One region of the Thermosynechococcus sp. HY213 genome, then DNA from elsewhere that is predicted to be linked to it. Evidence: riboswitches for the same ligand, from Rfam matches in the RefSeq annotation. Region 1 holds a riboswitch; the other holds the start of a gene.
What was found. Region 1 has a riboswitch for cobalamin ahead of metE (5-methyltetrahydropteroyltriglutamate--homocysteine S-methyltransferase). Riboswitches for the same ligand answer to the same signal wherever they lie in the genome.
Positions count from the first base shown of each region.

Region 1 (15,790 bases):
TCAAAGACTTGGTTTTCCCCCACTTGAGCGGTCATATCCCGCAGTGACCCCCCCACTTGACCCATAAAGGCAGCTAACACCGGCGCCATGTATTCCCCTTGCAGCGTATGCAGAATCGTCCAGAGGGATTCCAGTTGGGTGACGTTGAGATGGCGGTGTTCGAGGCTCTCTAGGGCTTCTTGGAAGGTGGGCAGTGCCACAATCACAATCACAGTGGCGACAATGGCAGGGTAGAAGGGGGTTTGTACTGGTAGTAGCGCCACGATCGCCAGCGCCAAGGTGGGTAGCGCCATTTTCTCGATAAAGTAAGCGGTGTTCCAAGGGGAGTACACCAACTTATCAATGGGCAGCATCCCCGGTAAGGGTAAACGTTCATCTGCTGCGGCCTGAATCAATTGGCCAAAGCGGTGAAGGGGATTGTCAACTTCGGGACTGTATTGAACAATCAGGCTAGCGGCGGGCAAGTTAAGGCGAATTTGTTGCACACTGTCTTCTTGAACAAAGAGAGCTTGCAGTTGCCGCCCATAGCGATCGTCATATTGCAGGCGGGGAATCCGCAACCGCACTCGCCCCGGTAAGTGATGCACCACTTCGTAATGAACCCTTGCTGGCGGCGGGGAAAGCACAGTTGCAGTCATGATCAATTACCCCTAAGGATCGGTTAAGAAAAGGGCTGGGCGGAGCGATGGCCATGGTTCGGCGCACTAATGAGGTCATTGATATTCTGCTGCATGGTTAGGCAAATTGCATCCAAGGGCAGATCATTGAGGTCACGGCCAAAGGGATTTTCGATTTCGATGCCAATTTCTTCAACGCCAAAGAGGGTAAAGGCAATGAGTCCCACCATTAGGCCTGTCCACCATACGAGGTTATCCACCAGTTGAAAGGGTAGCAGCAAGCAATAGAGAAATAATAGCTGCTTGAGATGAATGGCATAGGCAAGGGGCATCGGTGTTTTCAAAATTCGCTCACAGGCACCCATGGCATCCACCAATTGCACCAGCAGTTCATCCATGTAAGTGAGTTGGTACAGGGACAGGGAGCCACAGCGGTGTTGGTGGTGCAGATAGTCCTCAATCCACAGGGCAATGCGCAAGGGGACATTTTGCACCGTTTGTAGCTCTTTGTATTGATGGGGCTTGAGCAGGGGTTCTAATTCGGCAAAGGATTCTCCTCGCAGGTGTTGCTTGGTGGCGATCGCAAACACCCCCACTAAATGAACGGCATCAATTTTGGCTTGGTGATCCTCCGGACTATTTTCGTCAATGGCAGTCCACATCAAGCGGGTTAGGCTGCGGGAATTATTCACAATGTTGCCCCACTGGCGGCGACCTTCCCAAAAGCGCTCATAGGCAGTGTTGGTGCGAAAGACGAGGAGCAACCCCAGCACAATCGAGGGAATGAGACTGCCTAGCACTGGCCAGTGGACATTGATCACATAAAGGTCGATCACCGTCACCAAGACGCCAAAGCCACCGCAAAAGAGCACTTCCGAAAGAATGGCCGGAATGACCGAGCCACGCAAACGCAGCGCCAGACGTAACCATTGCGGCGGTTGCAACAAAAACTTCGCCACGCCCGACCGATCTCGGGGTAATTGGCGTCTGAAGGGGTGAAAACCGAGGAAAGAGAAGCGGCTCATGAATACCAGTGGGCGATTCCCACCCCAATCTTTAGCACACTGGCGTGCTGAAACCGTGTTTTTACCGCAAAGAACAACCGAAGAGACTGCAAATCTTAAGAAAATCCGTTACCCCTTGCCATTCCCCCACAGAAGTGTTAAGTTATATTAAGAACATGAAACACTTTGTAACAAACGGAGGACAAAAATGAGAAGTGGCAGCATTATTGATGAACAAGGCAAAATGAACAACTTTGCCATTGAACCCAAAATGTACGTGATGAGTGAGCCGCAGGCTGGGTTTACTCCCTATGCAGAACTCTTCAATGGTCGCTTGGCCATGATTGGCTTTATCTCCCTGCTGGCCTTGGAAGTGATTACGGGTCACGGTCTGATTGGCTTTTTGAATAGCCTCTAGGTCGTCGCTGCGCTCTTAGGCATATCCGTTCTTCAGCAGCCCTTGTGCGGTTAGAAAGAACAAATAACTCATGGAATGGGTCAGCCTGCCTCTCGGGGTGGGCTTTTTGCTTGTAGTCTTTATTGGAATTAGTCTTTATTGGAATTAGTAAATCATAAATTATTGTTTACATCTTGCTTCTATGGACAGAGCTATGTAAACTAACCAAAGAATTGTCTATTTAACCTATGCTGCGAGAAAAAATTTTGCGCATCCTCGGCTACTCGACCAAATGCCTGTGGGCTGATCTGGCAGTTTTGTTCGGTTTGGGTTGTGCAGGCGTGGGCATTGGCTATGGCAATATGGCTGTAGCCACCGGCGGTGTCTCAATTAGTCTCAGTGCGGCTTGGTTTTCCATTCGCGAGAATCAGCAAGCTCTCCTCAGTCAGCAACCTCAAAGGGCGATCGCCCCAAGGGATCAAACAGATGTCAGTTTAGATCACTTCCAGCGAGAATCCCTAGAGCAAATTCTTGATCTATGTCGCAATTTCTACAGTAGAGCGCATTCACAGCTTCCCAGTAATTTCCAAGAGAAAGATGTGCAAGTTGTCCTTGAAAGGCTCTTGAGAAGTACGTTTCCCAACTCGGATATTAGACGGGAGTACCCTATTCCTCAGCCCTACTCCCATGGTCGATTGATTGACTTTATGCTTGTTGATGAGAAGGTTGCAATTGAGGTCAAGGTAGTCTCAGCACAGGGAGGGCGGAATCGGTTATTTAAAGAATTAGCAATAGACCTTGAAGCGTACCGCCATAGTGAAATGAGTTTTAGAAAATTGATTTGTTTTGTTTACGATCCTAATAATCAATTACCCAATCCGCGTGGCTTTGAAAATCACCTGAGGGGCGATCGCGGGGGATTTGAGGTCATCACAATCGTGGCACAAAATCCTTATCAGGCTAATGGAGTCGCTTCAGCGGGATAGGTGAGTGACAATCACGCAGTTTAAGGCCTTGAAAGGATCGCGAGACAATTGCTTTTCGGGCAACACTTTGCTTAATATCTGTCTCAGGGCATTCAGCACCTTTTCCTGCATATCTTCAACCTTGGCCAGTCCTGCCAGTTGATGGACAACGTTATTGCGTTGCTGATAGTAGGCCTCGATCCGCTGGAAGTGAGGAGCAAGATCCGTTGTTTGGGAGTCATACTCTAAAACTGCTAGCAAAAGCTCCCGCGTCACGACATCAAGGAACAGGCGATCGCCATTTTTGCGCTGGTAGCTTCTGAGGTATTGCCAAAGTCGACCCTGATCGTGGTGTTGCAGCAAGTTCAAGCTGCGTTCTCGCGTTGCCCCATCAGTTGTAATGCCAAGGCCCACCGTCTCTTGTACAAAGTATTGCAATAAGTTTTCGTACAAACTCATGGCCAAGATTAGGGCTTCTGCATAGCGCCCCACCGTAAATAGGCCAACAACTTGAAAGTAAGTGTCCCGAAAGAGAGCATGGCGATTGTTCTGCCGCAGTTGGGCGATTTCCTGAAACCAGAGCTTTTCAATCTCAGTTTTGTAGGGGTTGATGGCATCAAAGGCTTGGTGGTAGTTGCGGGCAAGGCGATATTTACCATAGCGAATCAGTGCTAAGGCCAGAGGAGCCTCAATAGAGCTATGCTTGAGGGAAATTTCAGCCCCTTGGTAGTCATAACTATCCAACTGCTGTTGAATCCCTTGACGATCTAACGCTTGGCGAAAGACATTTAAGTCCACCGCAAATATTCGCTCTTGACCTGGTCGAATTTCTTGGGGATTGCGGGCTTGCCATAGCCGGAGTCGGTGTTGCGTCTCGATCGCCTGTAAAATGCCCCAAGCCGCTTTCATGGCGGGGGTACCAGAGGAACCATTCAGTTCTAGCCAGTCGTTGGAGCCTTGATAATACTTGGCTAGGTGTAGTGCGCGCCTGGCCTCTTGGACGGCGATGACAGGGTTAATTGGGTCTGCGGAGAGTTCCCTGCTGACCACTTTTAGGTGAATTGCCTCCTCGCCAATTTGCAGCTCACTGTGAAGCCAGTCCTTGGTGTCGATCGCCCGTTGTTGAAAGTCTTCTGTGTAGAGCAATAGAACCCGTTTGATCGGCTGCTGTTGGGCTAAAAACTTTGCCAGTGAAACAATGGAGCCTTCTTGGTTGGTTTTCTCAGAGTACGGATCTTGATGACCCACAAAGGAAAGGAGAATGCTACAACCCATAGTGGTTTTCACAGAAGGTCTCTTGTCTATGTTGCCGCAATCATCCCCTATATTTCAGGCTGTGTCGGATGATGAGACAGCGTTTGACTCTCAGGTGTCCTGTGAGTAGGGGCGGTCAGCGCGAGGCTAACGGATTGATGGAGAGTTGGGAAGTGTCAGAAAAGTAGAGCGTTTAGTGGCAAGACGGTATAGACACCAGAAAGACTTTATCGCCCCAATGCTGTTTTCAGGATATTTGAATGGGTGAGGGTTTGTGAGCTGGCTGAGTCAATACTGTTTGCCGGCGTTAGAGAGACCATCGCTGTTGATTAGTTGATTATGGATAATGCACCGATTCATCCCCAAGGGGGGATGCAGGCAGTGGTAAAAGCGGCGGGTCACGCGGTGTTATTTTTACCGAAATCCTCTCCTGATTTGAATGTGGTTGAGCATGACTTTAGTGGGCTGAAGTGAGTGGGCTGAAGCGAGCGCGGAGGTATGCAGGGTCAAACCGTTCTATGGATGAGGTGATTCGCAAGTATTGTGCTGGATAATGTCTCATTCTTGATTGGAATAGCTATATATTGCCACAATCGTGCCTGATCCGTGGCGGTATTGGTGCCATCGCCAAGCGTGATCAATGATTTGCTCGATGTCAGGGTACTGCGGCTGCCAACCTAAAATCTGACGGGCGCGATCGCTATTGGCAACGAGGATTGCGGCGTCTCCTGCTCGGCGATCGCCCTCAACGACTGGAATCGAACAACCTGTGACCCTCTGAGCGGCTTCAATAATTTGCCGCACCGAAAAGCCTTGGCCATTCCCCAAGTTAAAAATTTGCGAGTCGCCGCCACTCAGGAGGTACTTTAATCCCAGCACATGGGCTTGGGCTAGATCCACGACATGGATGTAGTCGCGAATGCAGGTGCCATCGGGAGTAGGGTAATCTGTGCCATAAATGCAGATGTGGGGGCGTCGCCCCATCGCCGCCTGCAACACTAGGGGAATCAAGTGGGTTTCTGGATGGTGATCTTCCCCTAAGCGGGAGTCGGGATCGGCGCCTGCGGCATTGAAATAGCGGAAAATTACCGACTTGAGGCCGTAGGCCCTGCCCATATCGGCAGCAATTTGCTCCACCATCCACTTGGAGCGCCCGTAGGGGTTAATGGGAGCACAGGGACAGGTTTCGCGAATCGGCACCTCTGAGGGCAAGCCATAGACGGCGGCTGTGGAGGAAAAGACAAAATAGGGAATCGCGGCGGCCACCATCGCCTGTAAGAGGGTCAGGGCACCATAAACATTATTTTGATAAAAGCGATCGGGGGAGCGGACAGACTCGCCCACTTCAATATAGGCAGCAAAGTGCATTACTGCCGTCACGGGATAGGTTTGAAAAATCCAATCTAAGAGGGAGCGATCGCCAATATGACCCACAATGAGTTCTGTTTTAAGAACAGACTCGACCAAATCGCGGTGCCCTCGCTCAAGGCTATCTAAAATCAGTACTTGGAAGCCGGCTTGCTGCAGTGCCAAAACGGTATGGCTGCCAATATAGCCCGCGCCCCCGGTGACCAGAATCAGCGGCGAATTATTACCATTATTAATTGTCATTAAAGTCCATCTGTTACACTAGGAAAGCTGCTACAAATTCTGCCATGACCAGTGACTTGCACCATGAAATCACCCAAGAGGTGAAACGACGTCGTAATTTCGCTATTATCTCTCACCCGGATGCCGGGAAAACGACGCTGACGGAAAAGTTACTGCTTTACGGTGGGGCTATTCACGAGGCGGGAGCCGTCAAAGCACGACGGGCACAGCGGCAAGCCACCTCTGACTGGATGGAAATGGAGCAACAACGGGGGATTTCGATTACCTCGACGGTCTTGCAGTTTGAGTACCAAGGCTATCAGATTAACCTCTTGGATACCCCCGGCCACCAAGACTTTAGTGAAGATACCTATCGCACCCTTGCGGCGGCTGATAATGCCGTGATGCTGGTGGATGCGGCCAAGGGTTTAGAACCCCAAACCCGTAAGCTCTTTGAGGTGTGCCAACTGCGGGGTCTGCCGATTTTTACATTCATCAACAAGCTGGATCGGCCGGGGCGGGAACCCCTTGAACTGATTGATGAAATTGAACAGGAGCTGGGGCTGATTCCCTATCCTGTGAACTGGCCGCTGGGGATGGGCGATCGCTTTCGCGGCGTGTATGATCGCGTGCGCCGCAACTTTCACTTTTTTGAGCGCACGACCCACGGTAGCCGTGCTGCGGCGGAAACCATCCTTGCCCTTGGCGATTCGGCCATTGACGCCTACATTGAGCCCTATCGCTTGGAATATCACCAACTCAAGGACGAACTGGAACTGCTAGATGGGGTTGGTGCTGAACTCGACCTCAATTTGGTGCATCAGGGAAAAATGACTCCCGTCTTCTTTGGCAGTGCCATGACCAACTTTGGCGTGCGCCTGTTTCTGGAGCACTTTTTGACCTATGCGTTGCCACCCATGGCCTACAAGAGCGATCGCGGGGCGATTGATCCGACGCAGGAGCATTTCACTGGCTTTGTCTTTAAGCTGCAGGCCAATATGGATCCGAAACATCGCGATCGCGTCGCCTTTGTGCGGGTCTGTAGCGGCAAATTTGAAAAGGACATGACCGTCAACCATGCTCGCACCGGCAAAACCATCCGCCTTTCTCGTCCCCAAAAACTCTTTGCCCAAGGTCGCGAATCCCTTGAAACGGCCTATGCGGGCGATGTGATTGGCCTGAATAATCCAGGCATGTTTGCCATTGGCGACACCCTCTATGTCGGCCCCAAATTGGAATATGAAGGCATTCCCTGTTTTTCCCCAGAACTCTTTGCCTATCTGCGCAACCCCAACCCCTCCAAGTTCAAATCCTTCCAAAAAGGGGTGAATGAGCTACGGGAAGAGGGTGCCGTGCAAATCATGTACTCTACCGATGAATCGAAACGAGAACCGATTCTGGCGGCAGTTGGCCAATTGCAATTTGAAGTGGTGCAGTTTCGCCTATTAAACGAATACGGTGTGGAAACTCGTCTTGACCCTCTCCCCTATACCGTTGCGCGCTGGGTACTGGATGGTTGGGAAGCCCTTGCAGCCATTGGCCGCATCTTTAATGCTGTCACCGTCAAAGACAGTTGGGGACGGCCGGTGCTGCTCTTTAAGAATGAGTGGAATCTGCAACAGACAATGGCAGATCATCCCAAACTGCGCCTGAGCGCGATCGCCCCCCTTGCCGCTGCTGTGTCTGCCTAGCTGCCCCATGAGTAGTGTCTATACCCGTCCCCTTGCTCGTCTCATTGAGCAGTTGCAACGCCTGCCGGGCATTGGCCCCAAAACCGCCCAACGTCTTGCCCTTCACCTGATCAAACGTCCCGAGGCTGATATTCAAGCCTTGGCGCAAGCTCTCCTTGAAGCGAAACAGCAGGTGGGGCTTTGTTCTATCTGTTTCCACCTCTCTGCCGAACCCGTGTGCGACATCTGTGCCTCCCCCCAGCGAGACAATCATCTCCTTTGTGTGGTGGCTGATTCCCGCGATGTCATTGCCATTGAAAAAACCCGCGAATACCACGGCAAGTACCATGTTTTGGGCGGACTCATTTCGCCCCTAGAGGGCATCACCCCCGAACACCTGCACATTCAACCTCTGATTCAGCGCGCCAGCCAACCGCAGGTGCAAGAGGTGATCTTGGCCATCAACCCCAGTATTGAAGGGGAAACAACCACTCTCTATGTGGGGCAGCTGCTGCGGCCTTTTGTGAAGGTCACTCGCATTGCCTTTGGCCTACCGGTGGGCGGTGATCTCGACTATGCCGATGAAATGACCCTTGCCCGTGCCCTTGCCGGTCGCCGGGAAATTGAGTGGCAGTAGCTTAGTGCCCCCCCTGCAATCGCCGCAATGCCGTCACAATTTGGTGAATGGCTCGCTTCAGTTGCTCGACCTCGTGGTGTAACCGCTGGTTTTCCGCTTCCAAAGCGGCGAGGCGATTGTCATCCCCACCACTACCTGTTGCCGCTGGTTGCTGTTGCAGTTGCGCAACCGTTGCTTGGAGTTGAGCAAAGTCATTTGCCTTGACAGATTGTGCCTGCAAAGCTTGAATGGCACCTTCAAGGGCGGCCAGTTTGGCATAGACGGGGGTGAGATCCACAGCAACGGGAGCCGCTACTTCCGCAGGAGCTGCTGCTTTGACGGGTCTGGGCTTACGGGCTTTGCGAAAGGCCTCTTGAATTGCTGCTTCGAGTTGTTCTTTTTCAAAGGGCTTCTCAATGAACTCAAACCACTCAAAGGGTTCTTGGAGCTTTTCGGTGACCTCTTCCTTGCGCCCTGACATAATTACGAGGGGGATAGCGCCAAGGAGATCATTTTTCTCCAATTCTTGATAGACTTCCCAGCCGCTCACCTTCGGCAGCAGAAAATCCAGCATGATCAACGTCGGCTCAGACTGCTCAATGAGTTGCAGACCTTCACGGCCATCCTTGGCCTCAAGGATTTCGTAGTCGCCCTCTGGCAACATCTCGCGGACGCGCATCCGGATTACTTTACTGTCATCAATGACAAGGACTTTGCGGCTAGTCACGGAAACACTCCATTCTATACAAGATTCCTATAGCAAGAGATTGTGAATAGAGGGCGGCAGTGGCATGACCACTACGTGATTTCAACCTTAGCATAGCCCTATCTTTTGGAGTTGGCCACTCGCCTTACACTGCGGCAAAGCGTCCCTGAACCCAAAAATTTGGGGTCAAAGACCCACCCTTGAGGGCAGGAGAATGTCACAATAGAAGTCTCAGCCGGATGAAAGATTTGTTAGATAGATCAGCCCCTATGCCAGAGTTTGCTGCTGCCCCTATCCACCTTCCCAAAACCAGTGAATCGGAGCGGATCAAGCGTATTCGCCACACCACGTCCCATATTTTGGCAATGGCAGTCCAGAAGCTGTTTCCCAAGGCGCAGGTCACAATTGGTCCTTGGACTGAGAGTGGATTTTATTACGATTTTGACCACCCCGAACCCTTCAGCGAAAAAGACTTGAAGCTCATTGAAAAGGAGATGGTCAAGATCATTAAGCGCAAGTTGCCGGTGATCTGCGAGGAAGTGACCCGTGAGGAGGCCGAGCGCCGCATCCGGGAGCTAGGGGAACCCTACAAGCTGGAAATTCTCCAAGACCTCGAGGAGCCAATTACGATTTACCACTTGGGGGATGAGTGGTGGGATCTCTGTGCGGGACCTCACGTTGAAAATACGGGCGAGATTAACCCCAAGGCGATCGCCCTTGAAAGTGTTGCCGGTGCCTACTGGCGCGGCGATGAAACCAAAGCCCAACTGCAGCGCATCTACGGTACTGCTTGGGAAACCCCAGAACAACTGGCGGAATATAAACGCCGCAAAGAAGAAGCCCTGCGCCGTGACCACCGCAAACTGGGCAAAGAGCTGGGTCTCTTTATTTTCGCTGATCCTGTAGGACCAGGGCTACCCCTGTGGACTCCTAAGGGAACGATTCTGCGCTCAACCCTCGAGGAGTTTCTCAAAAAAGAGCAAATGAAGCGGGGATATCTACCGGTGGTGAGTCCGCACATTGCCCGTGTGGATCTATTTAAGACCTCTGGCCACTGGCAAAAGTACAAAGAGGATATGTTTCCCCTGATGGCCGAAGATGCTGAGGCGGCAGCCAACGAGCAGGGCTTTGTCCTCAAGCCAATGAACTGCCCCTTCCACATTCAAATCTATAAAAGTGAGTTGCGCTCCTACCGTGACTTGCCCCTACGGTTGGCGGAGTTTGGTACGGTTTATCGCTATGAGCAGTCCGGGGAATTGGGGGGCTTGACGCGGGTGCGGGGCTTTACCGTTGATGACTCCCACCTTTTTGTCACGCCAGAGCAGTTGGATGCCGAGTTTTTGAATGTGGTTGATCTCATTCTCTCGGTCTTTCGCTGTCTGCGTTTAAATAAATTCAAGGCACGGCTGAGCTTCCGCGATCCCAAATCCGACAAGTACATTGGCTCCGATGAGGCTTGGTCAAAGGCGGAGTCAGCAATTCAGCGAGCGGTAGAACAGTTGGGCATGGAGCATTTCTTGGGGATTGGGGAGGCCGCCTTCTATGGCCCCAAGCTCGACTTTATCTTTGAGGATGCCCTCGGTCGCGAGTGGCAGCTGGGAACGGTTCAGGTGGACTACAATTTGCCTGAGCGCTTTGATTTGGAATACGTTGCTGAGGACAATACCCGCCGCCGACCGGTGATGATTCACCGTGCCCCCTTTGGCTCGCTGGAGCGGCTCATTGGCATTCTCATTGAGGAGTACGCAGGGGATTTCCCCTTCTGGCTGGCACCCGAGCAAGTGCGCCTGTTGCCCGTGGGGGATGAGCAACGCCCCTATGCCGAACGTGTGGCCGCTCAACTGCGAGAGCAGGGCATCCGCGTGAGTGTGGATCGCACGGGCGATCGCCTAGGTAAACAAATCCGCAATGCTGAAACCCAGAAAATTCCTGTGATGGGCATTGTGGGTGCCAAGGAAGTCGAAAGCGAGACCGTGAGTATCCGCACCCGTGCAGCGGGAGATGTCGGCGCCTTGTCTGTTGAACAACTCATCGAGAAACTGACATCGGCAGTGAATGCAATGGATGCCGAGATTCAGTGGCAGTAGGCCGAGCCTTCTGGCGAATAGGGAGTATAAGCAGAAGTGTTAAATCCGCAAACGAAGCTTAATGTCCCCGTTGCGGGGACTGTTGCGTCATCCTACAACTAAAAGATTATCCTCCTTCGTAAGGGTGTTCTCTAGCACCCAGCCCAGCTTTTGCTGCTGTAGTCCCATCAGCTGAGATTTTTAAGTGTGACACGAAGTCTCGGCCAAGTGATAGGCTAGGGCTTGCTGTTGCATCGTTCGAAAAATGTTGTAAAAGCCATTGGCTCGCGAGGGGGTTAAGCTGACATTCAGTCCGGTTTGCTGAATAAAGTCAGGTTTTAACTGGAGGATTTCTGCAGGTGTCAACCCACTCAACCCTTCAACCAATAGCCCCACTAATCCCTTCGTCACTTGAGCGTCAGAATCCCCCTGAAAAATCACCTTGCCCTGCTCTAAAGAGGCCATCACGTACACTTGGGAGACACAGCCGGGTACGCGGTTGGCGGCAACCTTCTGCTCCTCAGGAAATGGCGGCAGGCGCTTTGCAAAGCTCAGTAAGTATTCATAGCGCCGCTTTGGATCTGAGATCTGTTGGAACCGCTGAACAATGCGATCGAGGGAAGCCGGTAAAGGCTGGCAGGCGGAGGGCATATTTACCTAGAAGAACGCTGCTGAGAAAAATGATAACTATTTCTCATTTTAGCCTCAGCAGTTGCACAATAACGGCAGCAGTCAACCTAGGGGCAGCTTTTCATACCAATAGACCGCCGTGCTCTTACCCTTAACTCATAACTTGTGTTAGCCTTGAATGTACTCACTCGGTTCTGGTGGGGATCAGCCATCAGACGCAAGGGGGAAAGTGCAGTGCAAATCTGCCGCTGTCCCGCAGCTGTGATGAGAGGCACTACTCTCTCAGTCAGAATGCCCGCCGAGTTGTGAATGTCGTTATGCCAACATCTGCGAGGTACAGATGATGTTCTTCATGCTTCAATTTTCATTAATTTGCCTAGGTAAAGAACCCCCCTACCGCCCTTTTCTCGCAACGTTGCTGCCGTTACTGTAGCACAAGTGATTTTGGAGATTTTCAAGCACCTACAAGCACTTAGACAAGGGGTTGCTCTTGCAGTGACCCACGTTAGGTTCTGCTGATGATGCTGGAAGTGTACTGCTTGTTGGGCTGAAAACAGCTATCTTTCTTTGTCTATTGAGAGAACTGTCAAAACTCAGGGTACTGCAACAATGACCATTCAAACTGCAACGCTAGGCTACCCCCGTATTGGTAAAAATCGTGAGCTGAAAAAGGCATTGGAAGCCTTTTGGAATGGCAAATACAATCAAGAAAATTTGCTACAAACAGTTCAAGAGATTGAATTGGCAAATTGGCAAACGCAACTAAAGGCTGGCATTGATCGCATTGGCGTTGGCGATACCAGTTTTTACGATCCCGTCCTTGACTGGAGTGTCCGCCTCGGTCTCATCCCACAGCGGTATCAAGCCTTTACAGGGCTGGAGCAATACTTTGCAATGGCTCGTGGCAAAGAGGGGATTCCAGCTCTTGAGATGACCAAATGGTTTGACACCAACTATCACTACTTGGTTCCCGAAATGAGTCAGCCTCTTCAGGCAGCGGACTTTAGTGATTTTCTGGGGATCATCGGTCGTGCCCAAAGGGTCTTGGGCGATCGCGCCGTTCCCATGGTGCTAGGGCCTTTAACCCTGCTACGGCTGAGTCGGCTGCAGATGAATCTAGAGGAAGCGTTGTCTTGCCTAGTGGAGCGCTATCTTATCCTGTTGGCTGAATTGAAGAACCTAGGGGTGGTTGAGGTACAAATCCACGAACCTGCCTTGGTTTTTGGGGACACCAACAACTTCAGGGAATTGTATGAATCAACGTTTGATGCGCTCTGTCAAGTTGGCTTGCCGATTTACCTAGTGACCTACTTTGATGATCTCGGCGCTGCCTATCCTTGGGTGGTGACGTTGCCCGTAGCCGGCATTAGTCTAGATTTTACCCGTGGGCAGAACTTGGCATTATTGCAGCAGTATGGTTTCCCAAGGGATAAACAGCTGGGAGTGGGTATTGTGGATGCCCGAAACATTTGGAAAATTTGCCCAGAACCTGTCGTGTCAACCTTAGCAGCGATTCAGGGTATCACAACTAATATCCGGTTGCACCCCTCAGCCTCTTTACAATTCGTCCCCTACGATGCAGCACGAGAAGTGAAGTTACCAGAGCCATTGCGGCGGGTGTTGAGTTTTGCCGAACAAAAGTTGGATGAGGTGGTGCTATTGGCACAGACCCTGCAGGAGAGTCCCAAAGCCCTTGCCCAGCACCCCCAATTGGCAGAGATTGAAGCCCAGTGGCAGGCCTTTAAGGAATTTAGGCCTGTGAATCCAGTGGTACAACAGCGGTTGCGCAATTTAACCGTCAACGATCTGGAACGGGCTATGCCCTATAAACAACGCCGCCAACTGCAGCCCACCTTACCGCTCTTTCCGACAACTACCATTGGTTCTTTTCCGCAAACCCCAGAAGTGCGGCAATTGCGGGTGAAGCTCAAGCGCGGAGAAATCACCCTTGCTGAGTACCAAGCAGCAATTGATGCTGAAATTGCCAAATGCATTCGATTGCAGGAAGAAATTGGCCTAGATGTATTGGTGCATGGCGAGTTTGAACGCACCGACATGGTGGAATTCTTTGGCCAGAAGCTCACTGGTTTTGTCTTTACTGAACACGGCTGGGTGCAAAGCTATGGCAGTCGCTGTGTGCGTCCACCCATTATTTATGGGGATGTAGCGCGAACCGAGCCAATGACGGTGCGAGAGTTTAAGGTGGCGCAATCGTTGACACAAAAAATCGTCAAGGGTATGCTGACGGGGCCGGTAACAATGATTAACTGGTCTTTTACCCGCACCGATATTCCGCGTAGCGAACAGGCGATGCAGATTGCCTTGGCTCTACGGGATGAAGTGGCCGATTTAGAAGCTGCTGGGGCAAAGATTATCCAGATTGATGAACCCGCTTTACGGGAAGGATTACCCCTCAAGCCGGAACGTTGGCAGGAGTACTTGGCTTGGGCCGTCGATGCGTTTCGGTTGGCGGCTGGTGTGGCTAAGCCAGAAACCCAAATTCATACCCACATGTGCTATTCGGAGTTTGGCGACATTATTCAACATATCGAGCGCCTAGATGCAGATGTGTTGTCCATTGAAAATAGCCGCAGTAACAATGAAACGCTGTTTGAAATTACTGATGCCGGCTATCAACAGCAGGTGGGCAATGGTGTTTATGATGTTCATAGTCCGGCAGTTCCCACTGTTGAGCAGATGGTTCAGCAGCTGGAGACTGCGATCGCCCATCTACCCAGTGACCAGATTTGGGTTAACCCAGACTGCGGTCTGAAAACCCGTCGCTGGGAGGAAGTGATTCCCTCACTGAAAAACATGGTGGCCGCCGCCCAGCAATTGCGAGGGGCTCGTCTTACCAACTGAGGATCTGTTGTCGCTGCCAGCGCACCGTTGCCCCCTTAAAATCGCAGGATTTTTCCACCACTCAAAACTGCGTTTCCATTCCTGCGATTAGCGGGGCAATGCTTGTAAGCAGGCTGCCCCATGCCTAAAGACCTGCTCCATGATTGGTAGGGGCACCTGACCTCGGCTGATGGGACATCCGCATGAGTGTGGATCGTACGGGCGATCGCTAGGTCAACAAATCCGCAATGCTGAAACCTAGAAAATTCCTGTGATGGGCATTGTGGGTGCCAAGGAAGTCGAAAGCGAGACCGTGAGTATCCGCACCCGTGCAGCGGGAGATGTCGGCGCTTTCCCTGTTAAGGAACTGGTTGAAAAACTCACCTCTGCCATGACTGCGATCGATGCCGATATTCAGTGGCAATAGTGGGCAATTGATCTACAGGGCAGTTGACCTCACCTTTAATAGTTTGTCAAAATGAGCGGCGAGTGGTTCTCGCGATCGCGTAGCGTACCCTTTGGGTAATCGCTCTAATCAATTCTCTAGGGAACAGAATGACTGAAACACCGATTTCACCAACAACGGTTTTGCAACAACTGCAATGGCGCTACGCCACGAAGAAATTTGACCCCAATCGCAAAATTCCTGTGGATCTGTGGCAAACACTTCTACAAAGTCTGGTACTGGCTCCTTCTTCCTTTGGCCTGCAACCGTGGAAGTTTTACGTCATTGAGACGCCTGCGCTACGCCAAGCCCTGCTCCCCCACACTTGGAATCAACGGCAGGTGGTGGATGCCTCCCACTTAGTGGTATTTGCCATTAAAACCAATCTCAATGCTACGGACGTCGATCGCTACCTTGCACGGCAAGCGGAAGTCCACCAAACCGCAGTGGAAAATCTGCAAAAGTATGGGGACTTGGTCAAGGGCTTTTTGCAGTCACCCCCCTACCCCCTCAATGTTGATGAATGGTCAACCCGCCAAGTCTATATTGCTTTGGGTCAGTTTATGGTGACGGCGGCGCTGCTGGGCATTGACACCTGCCCGATGGAGGGTTTCTTGCCCCAAGAATATGATCGCCTTCTCGGTCTACCTGCCCAGGGTTATCATGCCGTCGTTCTATGTGCAGCGGGCTATCGAGCGGCCGATGACAACTATGCGACTTTGCCCAAGGTACGCTATCCCCTAGAGGCAGTTGTGGAAGTGCGCTAAGGTTCACGAATTGACCCCGCTGGACATAGGCTAAGCTAGAAATAGCTCGGTACAAACGTTTGTATGTCTTTGCACACCGATGATCCCATTGACCACAATTTAGTTGATTTAGAAATCGTTCCCGCCAAAGAAGAAGAGCGCTCTGAACCCACCAACATTATTATTCGCGAGATGGGCATTGACGACATTGCCCCTGTATTTCACCTTGGTGAGGAACTCTTC
Region 1 is NZ_JAVKVB010000016.1:107,024-122,813, reverse strand. Features, by position in the region: gene RHK62_RS10170 (heavy metal translocating P-type ATPase) at 1-638, opposite strand, end outside; gene RHK62_RS10165 (bestrophin family protein) at 662-1,642, opposite strand; gene RHK62_RS10160 (chlorophyll a/b-binding protein) at 1,830-2,039, shown strand; gene RHK62_RS10155 (hypothetical protein) at 2,267-3,004, shown strand; gene RHK62_RS10150 (hypothetical protein) at 2,993-4,258, opposite strand; partial or broken gene RHK62_RS10145 (transposase) at 4,425-4,791, shown strand; gene galE (UDP-glucose 4-epimerase GalE) at 4,796-5,848, opposite strand; gene RHK62_RS10135 (peptide chain release factor 3) at 5,893-7,518, shown strand; gene recR (recombination mediator RecR) at 7,526-8,134, shown strand; gene RHK62_RS10125 (response regulator) at 8,136-8,840, opposite strand; gene thrS (threonine--tRNA ligase) at 9,089-10,906, shown strand; gene RHK62_RS10115 (SufE family protein) at 11,087-11,536, opposite strand; cobalamin riboswitch at 11,688-11,833, shown strand; gene metE (5-methyltetrahydropteroyltriglutamate--homocysteine S-methyltransferase) at 12,125-14,377, shown strand; gene RHK62_RS10105 (His/Gly/Thr/Pro-type tRNA ligase C-terminal domain-containing protein) at 14,631-14,783, shown strand; gene RHK62_RS10100 (NAD(P)H-dependent oxidoreductase) at 14,912-15,568, shown strand; gene RHK62_RS10095 (GNAT family N-acetyltransferase) at 15,740-15,790, shown strand, end outside.

Region 2 (15,790 bases), on a different contig from region 1:
CGAACCAGCATTTTGCAGGGCAGAGCGTACGACTTTGGCAGGGTCAATAATACCCGCACTAACGAGATCGTCATAGGTGCCCGTTGCAGCATTAAAGCCATAGTTAAAGTCACCGGCACGGACATTCTCGACGACTACGGCTCCTTCAACACCAGCATTGTCAGCAATTTGAGCCACCGGGGCTGCCAAGGCACTGGCAACAATGCGTGCCCCCGTTTGTTCCTCGGGACTGAGGCTAGGCAGCAGGGCATCAATGCGACTGGCCAAGTGAAGCAAGGTCACACCACCGCCGGGCACAATCCCTTCAGCCACTGCCGCTTTGGTGGCATTGAGGGCATCTTCGAGGCGGAGTTTGCGATCCTTCAATTCCGTTTCGGTGGCAGCCCCCACTTTGATCACCGCTACGCCGCCCACGAGCTTGGCAATGCGCTCTTGCAGCTTTTCTTTGTCGTATTCGGAGTCGGTCTCGGCCAACTGCTTCTTGAGCTGTTCGACCCGCTTTTGAATATCGGCTTTATTGCCTTTCTCGGACACAAGGGTGGTGGTGTCTTTGGTCACGGTGACGGAGGCGGCTTCTCCCAGCATGGTGATTTCCACATCATCTAGGGTCAGTCCCACTTCCTCAGAAATGACTTGACCGCCCGTGAGAATGGCAATGTCTTGGAGCATTGCTTTACGCCGTTCGCCAAAGGCTGGGGCTTTCACGGCAACCACATTGAGGACACCCCGCAGTTTATTCACCACCAATGTGGCGAGGGCTTCGCCTTCTACATCTTCAGCAATGATCACGAGGGGACGACCACTGCGAGCCACTCTTTCTAGGGTGGGAATCAGGTCTTGGATACTGGTAATTTTTTTGTCCGTCAACAGCAGATAGGCATTGTTGAGTTGAACAATCATCCGCTCTGGATCGGTGACAAAGTAGGGGGAAATGTAGCCGCGATCAAACTGCATCCCCTCAACAATTTCCATTTCTGTATTCAGGGATTTCGATTCTTCAATGGTGATCACGCCATCTTTGCCGACTTTGGCCATGGCTTCACCAATCATGGCTCCCACTTCGGGGTCATTACCGGCAGAGACGGTGGCCACTTGGGCAATCATATCCCCTTCAACGGGTTTGGCCACTTCGGCAATGCCCTCGACAATGGTTTTGATCGCTTTTTCCATACCGCGCTTGAGGGCAATGGGGTTAGCACCGGCAGCCACGTTTTTCAGGCCTTCACGGATCAGGGCTTGGGCAAGGAGGGTGGCAGTGGTTGTGCCATCACCGACGACATCATTGGTTTTGGCGGCCACTTCCCGAATCAGTTGGGCACCAGTATTTTCGTAGGCATCTTCCAGTTCGATTTCCTTGGCGATCGTCACACCATCGTTGACAATTTGCGGTGCGCCATACTTTTTCTCAAGCACCACGTTGCGCCCTTTGGGGCCAAGGGTAATTTTCACGGCATCGGCAAGGGCATTAATTCCGCGTTCGAGCGATCGCCGGGACTCTTCATGAAATGCGACTAATTTTGCCATGGGTGGCTATCCTTTAGTAACTTGGAGGTCATGATTGAGGGACTGCAAACTTAGCAGGCTTCAAGCCATTGTTTACAGTACTGTGGAAAACCAGCTGAGGGCAATGGCAGAAAATGTAGGGGATTCCGCACTTGCTCGCGTACACTGACAATAGACTGACAATAGATTAACAAGCTTCGCAGCCATGGCTGGCCGCCACCTCAATCAACAACGCCTACAGGTCTTCTTGTACGTCACCTTAATGCTCGGCATTGCCCTTGCAGCGGCCAAGGAGTATTTTTACTTGAACAATGGCCAAGGGGGGCAAGATTGGCAAATTGGTGCTCCACAGGTGGATGTCATTGCTGCTCAGCCAAAACGCTCCCTTGCGGAAATACGAGCCTTTGCCCTGCAATTGGTGAATCGCGATCGCCAGCTCAATGGACTGCCGCCCCTTGTTGCCGATGAATTACTCACAGAGGCAGCACAACGCCACGCCGAAGATATGCTCAAACGCCAATACTTTAGCCATACCAATCCCGATGGGCAATCCCCAATGGATCGCTTTATCGCCTTGGGGGGACGCGGTGGCGTCGGTGAAAATATCATGGAGCAGAAGGGCACCCCCGGATTGGTGCTCAACTATAAGCTGATTGAGCGGTTCCAAAAAGGCTGGATGTATAGTGAGGGGCACCGCCAAAATATCCTGCGGCCTGAATTTACCCGCTTTGGCTTTGGCATTGCTTTGAACTCAGCTCACGGAGAAGTCTATGCTGTACAGATGTTTGCACTGCCAGCCCAGTAAAGGCAGAGCGTTGCTGCGCGGATCATTTCCAATGTAATCAATGTCAACTTAACCGCATTCGCTATGTTCACTGAAGAGATGTATGTTGTCCTTGAATCTACTGTCAGCGATGAGACCTTTCTCACACCGATGGAGCTACAGGCCAAGCTGGTGGAGTATTTAACAGGAACCGATGTTTCCCTAACGCCGGATCTACTTGCTTTGCCCGATGTGGAAAGTCGTGCCCACCACCTCATGACAACGGGTTGTGAACTGCAATTACCCAATGGTGGCTACCTTCAGTGGTATGCCGTGCGTTTAGAAAAATAATCGTTACACAGAGTTACGAAACTCCTGCTCGGAAAATTCCGTTCTAATATAGATAAGGCTCTTGGATCAATCAAGGGTTCAGACGATTATTTATTCTTTCGTGGTGTCCAAATCGTCAGGAATAGCAGGGTAACGAGACTGTGGCCGATCGCCGTCGTCAACAAAAGAAAAAACCGCAAATGACCTACAGTTGGCCGTTGGCGGGCACCTACCAAGCCCTTAGCTCGGCATCGGTGGATTTGATCTGGCGCAAAGTGGTGAATTTGGCCGATGTGTCGTGGCATCCCTTGATTTTGCGCACCAATGTGCCCTACGGACTCGTACCCAAGCCGGGGTTTATTTTCCAAGCCATGACGCGTTGGATTCCGTGGCCGATTCAGATTTTTGTCGAACGGGTATCACCGGGAAAACTGTTGAGTATTCGCATTTTGGTCTTGCCGGGGGTAGAGGAACGGGTAACCTATCGTTTAGAATCAACGGTCTGGGGGAGTCAGATTTCCTGCTCAGTGATGTTGCGGGGGTGGCTGGCGCCGCTGATTTGGTCACTGATTCGCGATTCTGCGGCAGGGTTGGCTGCCCGCTTAGCAGTTGCGGCTGAGGAAGATCCCCCCTCTGCTCAGCCCCCCATTGATCCCTGCTTAGGTTTTTAGACGGACAAAAGAAAACTCTATGCTCAGCGATAGCGATCGCGTTCGTGTTCTCAGTGAAGCCCTGCCCTATCTCCAAGCCTTTGCCGGACGCACCTTTGTCGTTAAATACGGCGGTGCCGCCATGAAGGAGGAGCACCTCAAAGACTCGGTGATTCGCGATATTGTCTTTCTTTCCTATGTGGGGATTCGGCCGGTGGTGGTTCATGGGGGTGGCCCTGAAATCAATGCGTGGTTAACTAAGCTCAACATCGAACCCCAATTCAAAAATGGGCTGCGCGTCACCGATGCCGCGACAATGGATGTGGTGGAGATGGTCTTGGTGGGTCGGGTCAACAAGGAAATTGTCACCCTGATTAATCAGGCGGGCGGTAAAGCGGTGGGGCTGTGCGGCAAAGATGGCAACCTGATTCGTGCCCGCGCCCAAGGAGAAGAGAGCATCGGCTTTGTCGGTGAAGTCCAAGGCGTGGATACCCGCGTGATTACGGCACTAGTGGAGAAGGGGTATATTCCCGTCATCTCCAGTGTGGCTGCCGATGATACTGGGCAAGCCTACAATATCAATGCTGATACTGTTGCTGGCGAGATTGCGGCGGCTTTGGGGGCTGAGAAGCTGATTTTACTGACGGATACCGCAGGCATTTTACGGGATTATCGTGATCCGAGTACTCTCATTTATCGCCTTGATATTGCCGAAGCGCGGCAACTCATTAAAGAGGGGGTTGTCTCTGGCGGGATGATTCCTAAAGTCACCTGTTGCGTGCGATCGCTCGCTCAAGGGGTGAAAGCAGCGCACATTATTGATGGCCGGGTGCCCCACGCCCTGTTGCTAGAAATTTTTACCGATTCGGGGATTGGCTCAATGCTCGTGGGTTCCAATGCAGCCTACGATCGCGCCTTCACTGATTGAAACTTTTTGCATGAAGAAGGGCGTCCTAGGGTATGACGAGGATGTCTTAGCGTCAGGGTCTATTACCTATGAAATTCTTCTCTTTAATCTTAATTAGTAGCAGCTTAGCCACTAGCTTGAAACTGCCAGCACGCGCCATTCCCCAACCCTACCCCCCAGTGGCGGTGAATAGTTTTATGAATACCTGCATCGAGCGTGGCCGGCGATCAGCGCCCATTGTGCCCCGTTCAGTGATGAATAACATTTGTCAGTGCTCCATCAACTACATTCAAGAGCGATTGAGCTACACTGATTTTCAAACCCTTGATCCCAATGGCAGTCAACCGCAATCTCCTGGCCAACAGCGGGCACAGCGGGTTCTCGATGAAAGTGTGAACTACTGCATTCGCCAACAACTGGGGGTCTAGGCACTTTTTGACCCTGCTGCGCGTCGGAAAACTTAGCTGGCGATCGCCAACGGCCAAGGCAAGTCTTTGTGCTAGATTGGGCGTAGGCTAAAGGATCGAAAATTTAGGACGAATCATATGGGAATCACACACCGCACGCTCGTTGTCAGTACGACAGTGGTCATGACGGCATTGGTTGCTGTCACGGGTGCGGGTCTGCACTGGTCCCGTAGCCTAGCGGGTTTCCGCCAAAGTCCTAAGGAACTGGTGGATGAAGTATGGCAGGTCATTGACCGTGAATACGTTGATGCCACCTTCAATGGCAATGACTGGCGTGCCGTGCGGCGGGAGTTTCTCTCTCGGAACTACACCAAACCCGAGGATGCTTACAAAGCGGCACGGGAAATGCTCGAGAAGCTCAATGATCCCTACACCCGCTTTATGGATCCGGAGCAGTTTCGCTCCATGCAAATTGAAACCTCTGGTGAACTCACAGGGGTAGGTATCACCATTACCCAGGACGAAAAGACCAAAGAAATCACCGTGGTTTCCCCCATTGAAGGGAGTCCCGCCGCTGAGATGGGTTTAATGGCCAAGGATGTGATCCTGAAAATTGATGGCAAATCCACCAAGGGCATGGATCTCAACCAAGCTGTCAGCATGATCCGTGGCCCGGTGAATACAAAAGTGCGCCTGACGATCCAGCGGGGCGATCAAATCTTGAACTATGAGATCACCCGTGCCCGCATTGAAATTCATCCCGTTCGCCACAGCCTACGCCAAACTCCCCAAGGGCCTGTCGGCTATATTCGCCTTGTCACCTTTAGCTCCAATGCAGCAGCAGAAATGCGCGCTGCCATTCGGGAGTTAGAAAAGCAAGGCGTTGAAGGCTATGTTCTGGATTTACGCTCCAATCCGGGTGGCCTACTCTTTGCTAGTGCTGAAATTGCCCGCATGTTTCTACCGCAGGGCGATATTGTCTCTACGGTCAATCGCCAAGGGGAAGCAGAACGCTTACGTGCCGGTCGCGGCTTCTTGACCAATAAGCCCCTTGTGGTGCTCATTGATGGCGGCTCGGCCAGTGCCAGCGAAATCCTCGCAGGTGCTCTACAGGATAATGGCCGTGCCGTGTTGGTGGGAACACGCACCTTTGGGAAAGGCTTGGTGCAGTCCGTCCAGCCGGTGGGCGACGGGGCAGGGATTGCAGTGACGATCGCCAAATACTTTACCCCCAGTGGTCGTGATATTAACAAGAAAGGCATTGAACCCGATATTGAAGTCACACTCACGGAGCAGCAGCGGGAACAACTGACGCGCGATGACATTGCCACCGATCGTGATCCTCAATTTACACGGGCCCTTGCGGTTCTCAATGAACGTATCCTAGCGGAGCGACGCAATACCCAATCAGCGCGTCCTCCCCAGACAGCCAATCCTTAAGTTCACTCAGTTAGGTGAGCACCGTGGCCGACCACCGCCGACAAGCCCAGCGGGTATTGTTCTTGGCGCTAGGGGTCAATGTTGCCCTGACGGCCATTAAAGCCATTGTTGGTGTTCTCAGTCGCTCATTGAGTTTACAGGCCGATGCCCTGCATAGCTTGACCGATGCCGGGAGTAGCATACTGGGCTTAGTGGCCATGCAGTGGGCTAACCCCCATCCCGATCGCGACCATCCCTACGGTCACCAAAAGTTTGAAGCCCTCGGTGCATTGGGGATTGCCGCCTTTCTGGGCATGGTGTGCTTTGAGATTTTACAAAGTGCGGTTGAGCGCCTGCTGCATAAAAGCAGTGCCGTGACGATCACAGGGGCAGAACTGTGGATTGTGATCCTTGTCCTTGGCATGAATATCGGCCTTACTCTCTATGAACACCACATGGGGCGCAAGCTGAATAATTCCGTGCTCATTGCTGATGCCAAGCATACCCTGAGCGATGTCTGGACAACGATTATTGTTCTTTTGGGGCTGATTGGGGTGTGGACCTTCAACTGGGCCTGGTTGGATGTGGTGTTGGCATTTCCCGTCGCGGCCCTTGTGTTTTGGAGTGCGTGGGAAGTCCTCAAAAGCAACATTCCTTGGCTGGTGGATGAGATGGCGATCGCCCCCGAAGCTATCCATGAGCTAGTGATGACCGTGCCCGGTGTGGTTAATTGCCATGACATTAGCTCGCGGGGAATGGTGGGACGGCAAGTGTTTATTGAGATGCACTTAATTGTCGAGGCGGAAGATATTCCCACGGCCCATGACATTACTGAGCAAATTGAAGCCCTGCTGCAAGACCGCTATGGGCCGGCTCGCATTGTCATCCACGTCGAACCCCCCGACTACGAATCCAGTCAGATCAGCTTCTCTTAGGTGATTTTTGCTATTTTTTGAGCATCTGCGCAAAGCAACTGAGGAGTGACCCTGTGGTGTACGACTGCATTGTTGTTGGTTCAGGCCCTGCGGGCGGTGCGGCTGCCTATCACTTGGCTAGGCAAGGCCGGCGGGTGTTGGTTCTGGAAAAGGAAGCTCTGCCCCGCTACAAGCCCTGTGGGGGAGGTGTGTCGCCCCAAGTGCAAGCTTGGTTTGACTTTGACTTTACTCCTGCTATCTCGCTGAAGCTGACGCAAATGGTCTGTACGTGGCAGGGTGGGGAAGCGCAAGTGCTGGAACTGCCCCCAGAGCACGCAGTATGGATGGTGCGCCGCGATGTGTTTGATCATTTTCTGATTCAACAGGCGCAGCAACAGGGGGCGCAGGTAGCGGCTCAAACTCCCGTTACAGGTCTAACGTGGGGGGGCGATCGCTGGCAGGTGCATACGTCCAAGGGGGATTTCACAGCGCAGTATTTGATTGGCTGTGATGGTGCCAAAGGTTCAATGGCCAAGTGGTTGGGCTTCCAACATCGTCAGCAGCGTATAGGAGCAGCCATTGAGGTTGAAGCAGCCATGCCCAATCATTCCCTGAGGGCAGCCCACTTTGACTTTGGTCGCGTTCACAATGGCTACATTTGGAACTTTCCTAAACGGGAGGGCTACTCGATTGGTGTGGGCACGTTTTCCCTAAAACGCAAGCAAAATCTGAGGGCGATCGGGGCAGCATATGCTGAAACCTTTGGCGTTGATTTCAGTCAAGTCAAGGTCTATGGCCACCCCCTCTACTGTTGGCAGCGGCACCAGCGCCTGCACACCCAAAATGCCCTCCTTGCCGGGGAAGCGGCCTGTATCGTTGATCCGTTTACTGCCGAAGGCATTCGTCCCTCGCTGTTGACTGGCATGTTGGCCGCCCAAGCCATCGATCGCGCCCTCAATGGTGATCCAGAGGCTCTCGCAGACTATTCCCGTCAAGTCCAACAGGCGTGGGGAGCGGATATGGTCTGGGCAAAACGTCTAGCGACTCTTTTTTATCGGATGCCCCACATGGCCTATGAAGTGGCCATCAAACGTCCTAGCGCCCTGCAACGGATGGGGCAAATTCTCTGCGGTCAGTTGCGTTACCGCGATGCAGCAGCCAATGGCCTGAAATTGTTGGCAGCAGGGTTGAGAGTGCCGACGGTTTTCCGTTAATGCCGATAGGGATGCTCCCTGAGCTGCCTTCTATAATGTTGGTGCAGCCTAACTTTAGGAACACGAGTGGTGAGCAGTCCCATTGAGCAGCGCAAGGCCGAGCACCTCGAGCTTTGTATTCAAGGTGATGTCAGTCATCAAGAAATCACCACCGGTTTCGAGAAGTATCGCTTTCGCCATTGTGCCCTGCCCGAACTGGACTTTGCCGAGATTGATCTGAGCGTCGAGTTTTTGGGCTGGCGACTCGCTGCCCCCCTGCTGATTTCCTCCATGACCGGTGGCACCCCCCAAGCGGGAGACATCAATCGCCGTTTAGCCCGGGTGGCGCAACAAAAGGGAATTGCTATGGGTGTTGGTTCCCAGCGAGTGCTGCTGGAGCATCCAGAGGTGGCGACCACGTTTGCCATTCGTCAAGAGGCACCCACTATCCCCCTCTTAGCCAATCTTGGCGCGGTGCAGTTGAACTATGGCTGTGGTGTCAATGAATGCCAAAAGATTATTGATCTCCTAGAGGCGAATGCCTTGATTTTGCACCTCAATCCCCTACAAGAGGCCGTCCAAACGGGGGGCGATCGCAACTTCAAGGGACTGTTGACGAAAATTGGTGTTCTCTGCCGTGCCCTGCCGGTGCCGGTGATTGTGAAGGAAGTGGGCAATGGTATCAGTGCCGACGTGGCCAAGCAACTCGTGGAGGTGGGAGTAGCCGCTATTGACGTGGCGGGGGCAGGGGGAACCTCTTGGGCTAAGGTGGAAGCAGCGCGTGCTCAGGATGGGCGTCAGCAGTACCTCGGAGAGGCCTTTGCCGAATGGGGCATGCCTACGGCGCAGTGTCTGGAGCAAATTCATCCTGCCCTACCAGATACGCCCCTAATTGCCTCCGGCGGACTTCAAAATGGCATTGATGTGGCCAAGGCCCTTGCCCTCGGTGCTAGTCTTGCCGGTTTAGCGCGCCCCTTTTTGCAGGCCGCCCATCAATCAGAGGAGACACTTGCGCAACGCATTGATTTTATCCTTGAGGAATTGAAAACCGTGCTGTTTTGTACCGGCAGTGCCACTCCCCAAGCCCTCTATCAGCGTCGCTGTCTCGAAAGGATCTAGCGGGGGTCTTCAAGGATCGTGCGCAGCCACGGGGGCGGATCCGGAATCGGATTGCCCAATCGCTCCAACAGTGTCCATGCCAAAATATGCACCACTAAGGCATACACCGTGGACTGGAAAAAGACAAGTAGCAGTGCCACGACTTGGATCAGGGTCACCGTTGGCTCCAGCAGCAGGTTGAGGTTGACCAGCACCCAATCAATGAAATTCGTGACCTGCTGATTGAAGTAAATCCAGAGGTTTTCCCCGAGCAGAATGGACACAAGACTAATCTGAAAGAAAAATCCTGCGGTGCCAATCACAGCGCCACTGAGAATCGAGCGTTCCCAGCTCTCTTTTTTTGCCCAACAGCCGCCAAAAATCACCCCCATCATGCCGTGGGGCAAGAGAAATTGCAGACTGCGGGGTGGCCCCATCAACACAGAAAGGAGCAAGGCACTGACAATCGCCGCCATCCAAGCCGCTCGGCGGTTCCAGCGTAAATACACCAAGGCAATGGGAATTGGAAAAAATAGGCGCAAGACTGGACCAATGGGCAAATAAAAGTTAATCACCCACAGCAGGGCAGCGGTACTGGCAAGGAAGGCTGTTTCTGTGATCACCAAGGTGCGCTGAATTTGCGATCGCCCCAAGGCTTGGGACTGCTCAGGGGGCACAATGGCTTCGACGTCGGGAAAATCATCCTCTAGGGAATCCGTTGGGTTCATTGATTGCAGATAACCTTTTTTCTCTACACTCTAGCAAGCTTTACTGCCAGCTCTCAAACTGGATATAGCGCCCTGAAAAATCCTTTGCTGAAAGTTAGAATCGGGGGTAAGGTATTCCTATCAAGCTTACATGTTAATTTATGTGCCGTCTTTATGCCTATATGGGGCGCAAAACGTCCCTTGCCCATGCCTTGGTGGATGCTCCCCATTCCCTGTTGGTGCAAAGTTATCAACCCCGCGAAATGACGGCGGGACGCTTAAATGCCGATGGCTTTGGGGTGGGCTGGTATGCTGCCCGCCAAGATGTGCCCCCCTTTCTTTATCGGCAAACGCTGCCCATGTGGCATGATATTAACTTTACTGAGCATTTAAGCCGCTACATTCAATCTACCTGTTTTTTGGCCAATGTCCGCAGTGCCACACCGGGTCAACCCGTGCAGATGACGAATACGCAGCCCTTTCGCTGGGGACGCTGGCTGGGGGTGCACAATGGCTTTATCGAGAACTTTCACCAAACCCTCTACCGCCCTATGCGCGATCGCCTGTCGGATATTTGTTACAACATTGTTGAAGGCTCTACAGACTCTGAGCACCTCTTTGCCCTGTTTTGCAATGAATTGGTGTTGAATCCGCAACTGTCACCGTTGATGGTACTGCGGCAAACACTGCAAATTGTTTTTTCCCTAGCGCAGGCAGCGCGTACCAGTGTCAGTGCCGCCATGATTCTGACTGATGGCGTCTATATTCTCGCCACCCGCTGTGGGCGGGGCACACCACCCCCCACCCTGTACTGGAGTCAGGATGCCGAGAAAATTCAACTCACCTCAGAGCCGGTAGATCAGCAAACGGAGTGGTATCCTTTACCCGAAAATAAACTGCTGTTGATGAGTTTGCAGAGTGAACCAGAGATTTATACCTTCTGAGACCTCAACCCCGTTTAATCCTTGGGATCGCGAAGCCCTTTGGCAAGCCTTTCAGAACCAGCGGCAATTTACACGCCAACTTGTGGCTGAGTTGAGCGAGGCCGTCCTTTGTGCGCAGCCCCATCCCCTCTATAGTCCCGTGGGGTGGCATTTGGGACACATTGGCTACACAGAAGCTTTTTGGCTCTTGCCGGAATCCTCAGGGGTGAGCGATCGCGATCGCTATTGGTATGCCGCCGATGGCCGCCCCAAGGCCGAACGACAGCATCTACCGCCGCGTGGCCAGCTACTTGACTACTTAGCAGAGATTCGCCAAAAGACGGGCGATCGCCTCTACAGTCTTAGCGACGAGCAGTGGCAACGGGAAGTCCGTCTCTGGTGGTGGATTTTGCAGCATGAAGCCCAACACAGTGAAACAATGCAAATGGTGCTGGCGATGCAGGGGATTTTCACCACCTTGCCCCCTCTCCTATCCTCGCCTCAGTCTTGGCAACGGATTGCCGCTGGCAGTTATGTCATTGGCAGTGAAGACCTCTTAGCCCTTGATAACGAGCAGCCAGTCCAGAGTGTCGAACTACTTCCTTTTACGATTGATGCGGCACCGCTGACCTGGCGGGAATTTCTCACCTTTGTGGAAGCGGGTGGTTATCAGCGGCGGGAATGGTGGTCCAGCAGTGGTTGGGAATGGCGCGAAGCAGAGGGGATCACAGCACCCTTTTACCCCGTTCCTGAGGATTTGGACTTACCTATGTGGGGACTCAGTTTCTATGAGGCTGAAGCCTATGGCCATTTCCAAGGCAAACGTCTCCCCAGTGAACGGGAATGGGAGATTGCTGCTCAGCAGGGACTCTTGAATCAGGGCTACGTTTGGGAGTGGACGCAAAGTCCCTTTGCCCCCTATCCGGAGTTCCAGAGCTATCCCTACCGGGGGTATTCTGCGCCCTACTTTGATGGCAAGCATTTTGTTCTAAAAGGCGGTAGTCACTGGACGCGCCCCATTCTCAAGCGACCCTCATTTCGCAATTGGTATAGCCGCACCACCCGTGAGGTGTTTGCCGGCGCCCGCTATGTTCAACTAGAAGCACTCCCGATTGAGTCTGAGGCCTAGACTGGGTGAAGTGGGTTAATTTTGTGCCCAAGTTCCCCGTGATCCTGTGATCCTTTTCACGGGCACTCCCCTTAGGCTTCGCCAGAATCAGACTATCAACTATCCTCTTGCGAGGCACCTTATGAGAAACTTCGCTTTTTCCGCTTTGCTTGTCCTAACTGGAACCCTAGCTCACACTGTCACAGCATTGGCACTTCCCACAGCAACGCTGCAAGGTCGCATCTTTTTTGGCGATCAAATGGGCAATGTTGCACCGGCTGCCTGCTCAGCGATTCAAGTTGTTGCTAAACCGCAAAATTTACCGCCCATCAAGGTATTTGCTACTGGTCCTGCCGCTGGTGCTCAGGATGGTCAATGTACCTTTAAGATGACTAATGTGCCAGCAGGTGTTCCCATTGAATTAAGCGCCGTTTACAGCGATTTGCTCTCCTATCCCGAAAAAACGTACCCCAGTCCTGCCGGCAAGTGGCAAAATCCCTTTGTTCTGCGCCCCGCTCAGGTGCATGTCAGGTACATTGAACTGGATGGCAAACCTTAGTTTGTTGGCTATTGAAGCTGAGCAAACGAAGCACCGTTCCTCAGTAAAGAAAGTTTGAACAAGATGACCCCCAAGCGATGAGTGCGACTCAAACTCCCTAAACTAGGGACAAGGGCATAGGGGCGTTTTGATGTCAATTGCTGAGGAATTCCGCCAACTGCAAACGCGACTCTTGGAGTGCTGGGACGGGACAGAAACGTTTATTCCTGAACTACCCAAGGGTCCCGGCGGCATTGAGCGCGATATTGTGGTGGTGCCTTCCCTGAGCTTTCCCCAACCGGAGCTGGCCAAGATCACCGGCTATACCCACTACGAGGAGCGGCAACTCTATACGCTGATCCAGTTGCGGAATCCGCGTACCCGCATGATCTACGTGACGTCCCAGCCGCTGCACCCCAGCATTATTGACTATTATCTGGATTTACTCCCCGGCGTACCCAGTTCCCATGCCCGCGATCGCCTGCTGCTGCTGGCCACCTACGATCGCTCCGATAAACCCTTGACTGCGAAAATTTTAGAGCGGCCTCGCCTTTTGGAGCGTATCCGTCAAGCCCTGCGTCCCAACCAAGCCTACATGGTGTGTTTTAACTCCACCCCTTTGGAGCGGGAACTGGCGGTACGCTTAGGCATTCCCCTCTACTCGACGGATCCCGACCTCCTCTACTGGGGAACCAAGGCGGGCAGTCGGGAACTTTTTGCGGCCGCAGGCATTCCCCATCCGATGGGCAGCGGTTTTTTGCAGGGGGTACCGGAACTGGTGCGCGCGATCGCTCACCTCCAAGAGAAATCTCCTGAACTGCAACGGGTGGTGGTGAAACTCAATGAGGCTTTTTCCGGAGAAGGCAATGCTCTTCTTGATCTGCGCCCACTGCGCCCCCTTGGCAGCCCACACACCCCCGATCATCTACAACGGATTGAAAATAGCCTAGAGGAGATGGTCTTTCAGGCGCCTAATGAAACTTGGCTCTCCTATCGGCAGCGATTTATGGATCTGGGTGGCATTGTCGAAGCCTTTGTGGAAGGGACAGTCAAGCGATCGCCCAGTGTCCAAGGCTGTATTACCCCCAAAGGCAGTGTTGAAATCGTCTCCACCCATGAACAGTTACTCAATGCCCCCACAGGTCAAATTTTCATTGGCTGTGAATTTCCCGCCCATGCCGACTATCGCCAACAACTCCAAGAATTGGGGCAAAAGGTAGGGACGTACTTGGCACAGCAGGGGGTGATCGGCTGTTTTGGTGTGGACGTTGTTGCAACCCAGACAACAGCAGGGTGGGAGCTTTACGCCATTGAAATTAACTTGCGCAAGGGTGGTACTACGCACCCCTTTATGACCTTAAAATTCCTCACCGATGGCCACTATGAGCTAGCCTCTGGACTGTTTTACAGCAAGCACCGCCGTCCCAAGTATTACATTGCCTCCGATAACCTCTGCCAACCCCACTATCGCGGCCTCCTGCCCAATGATCTCTTGGATATGATTGCCCGCTACCATCTCCACTTTGACTCCAGCACCGAAACGGGCACTGTCTTTCACCTCATGGGGGCACTCTCGGAATTTGGTAAGCTGGGACTCGTCAGCATTGGTAACACCCCCGAAGAAGCCCAAGCCATCTACGACCAGACCATTGGCGTTCTCGATGCTGCGGCGCTATAGGTCTCTCATGTGCCCACCCCCTGCATAGACAGGGGTCTGAGAATCTCGCTACAATTGGCAACGTTCACTGTGAAGAGCAGCCTGTAGGGAAAATCCAGTGCAAGTCTGGTGCTGTGCCGCAGCTGTGATGGGGAACCCCCCTCAGCCAGAATGCCTACTTGCTGTGGTTCACTCTGTTTGCCTGCGTCGCACGGGCATGGAGTTTCAACGTGGTTGTTACGCTCAACGATTCCATTCTCAATCCCCTCGGTTTTAGCCTCGATTTACCCCCTCTCCCCCAATCTCGACCGCTTTTACTCGTCGGTCATGGGACGCGCGATCCGGAAGGTCGCCAAGCATTTTTGGACTTTGCCCAAGCCTATTATCAACTGGATCCCTGCCGGCCTGTTTTTCCCTGTTTTCTGGAGTTAACGGAACCCTCGATTTTTGAGGTGCTCAGCCAGTGTGCTGCCGCAGGCCATACAGATTTGTCAGTGCTACCAGTTTTACTCTTTGCTGCTCGCCACAATAAGTTTGACGTTACCAATGAGTTGGATCGGGCGCGGCGGGCGTTTCCGCAATTGCGCTATCACTATGGCCGCCACTATGGTATTGCCCCCGAAATTTTAACCCTGTGGCGATCGCGCCTTGAACTCTTGGACTCACCAGAATTTAATCCCCAAGGCATTGGCCGCGAAGAAACCGTTCTCCTAGTGGTGGGACGCGGCTCCAGTGATCCCGATGCCAATGGCGATGTCTTTAAGCTAGCCCGCATGCTCTGGGAAGGCAGTGGCTACAAAACCGTTGAGGTCTGCTTTATTGGCATTACCCATCCCCGCCTACCCGAAGGATTTGGGCGGGCGAATCTTTACCAGCCCCGCCGCGTCATTGTCCTGCCCCACTTTATGTTTACAGGGGCACTAGTCAAGAAAATCTATACCCTTACCGCAGAAGCCCAAGCCGCCTATCCCAGTGTTGAATACGTGAACCTACCGGAAATTGGCCTGCATCCGCAACTATTTTATCTCACGCGGCAGCGGGAAATTGAAACCCATACGGGGCAGGTGGCCATGAACTGTGAAGCCTGCAAATTCCGCTTGGTGGCAGGCCATAGCCATCATCACCACCATCATCAGGATCATGAGCACCCCTCCCACAGCCATGATCACGGGGGTCATCACCCTCACCACCATCACCATGGATCAACCGTGGACTTGGATCACTTGCCCAGTTACCACCAACGCATTTGGCAAGTTCCCTAAGCATCGCTCCCCAGCGAAAATGTTAGAGTAAATGATGACTGCTACTCTTTCTCAAGCTTAGATAGGGCTTGTCTATGCGTATTAAATATCCTCCCCAGACGGTTGACCGGGTGTTAATTTTTGATACCACCCTGCGGGACGGTGAACAGTCGCCCGGTGCTTCCCTAAATGTGGATGAAAAACTGGCGATCGCCCGTCAACTGGCGCGACTGGGGGTGGATATTATTGAAGCAGGCTTTCCCTTTGCCAGTCCCGGTGACTTTGAGGCGGTGCAGCGGATTGCTGAAACCGTGGGCACCGAAACGGGGCCGGTGATCTGTGGCTTGGCTCGTGCCACCCGCCAAGATATTGAAGCAGCCGCAAAAGCCCTCAAACCCGCCTACTATCCGCGGATTCACACCTTTATTGCCA
Region 2 is NZ_JAVKVB010000007.1:164,789-180,578, forward strand. Features, by position in the region: gene groL (chaperonin GroEL) at 1-1,524, opposite strand, end outside; gene RHK62_RS03995 (CAP domain-containing protein) at 1,709-2,308, shown strand; gene RHK62_RS04000 (chlororespiratory reduction protein 7) at 2,372-2,617, shown strand; gene RHK62_RS04005 (SRPBCC family protein) at 2,797-3,267, shown strand; gene argB (acetylglutamate kinase) at 3,287-4,174, shown strand; gene RHK62_RS04015 (hypothetical protein) at 4,291-4,581, shown strand; gene ctpC (carboxyl-terminal processing protease CtpC) at 4,699-6,000, shown strand; gene RHK62_RS04025 (cation diffusion facilitator family transporter) at 6,024-6,914, shown strand; gene RHK62_RS04030 (geranylgeranyl reductase family protein) at 6,971-8,107, shown strand; gene fni (type 2 isopentenyl-diphosphate Delta-isomerase) at 8,177-9,205, shown strand; gene RHK62_RS04040 (DUF2232 domain-containing protein) at 9,202-9,912, opposite strand; gene egtC (ergothioneine biosynthesis protein EgtC) at 10,053-10,835, shown strand; gene RHK62_RS04050 (SUMF1/EgtB/PvdO family nonheme iron enzyme) at 10,810-11,943, shown strand; gene RHK62_RS04055 (hypothetical protein) at 12,065-12,481, shown strand; gene RHK62_RS04060 (peptide ligase PGM1-related protein) at 12,612-14,138, shown strand; cobalamin riboswitch at 14,174-14,315, shown strand; gene RHK62_RS04065 (sirohydrochlorin chelatase) at 14,348-15,379, shown strand; gene RHK62_RS04070 (2-isopropylmalate synthase) at 15,454-15,790, shown strand, end outside.
Region 2: another riboswitch for cobalamin. It lies ahead of RHK62_RS04065 (sirohydrochlorin chelatase); the one in region 1 lies ahead of metE (5-methyltetrahydropteroyltriglutamate--homocysteine S-methyltransferase).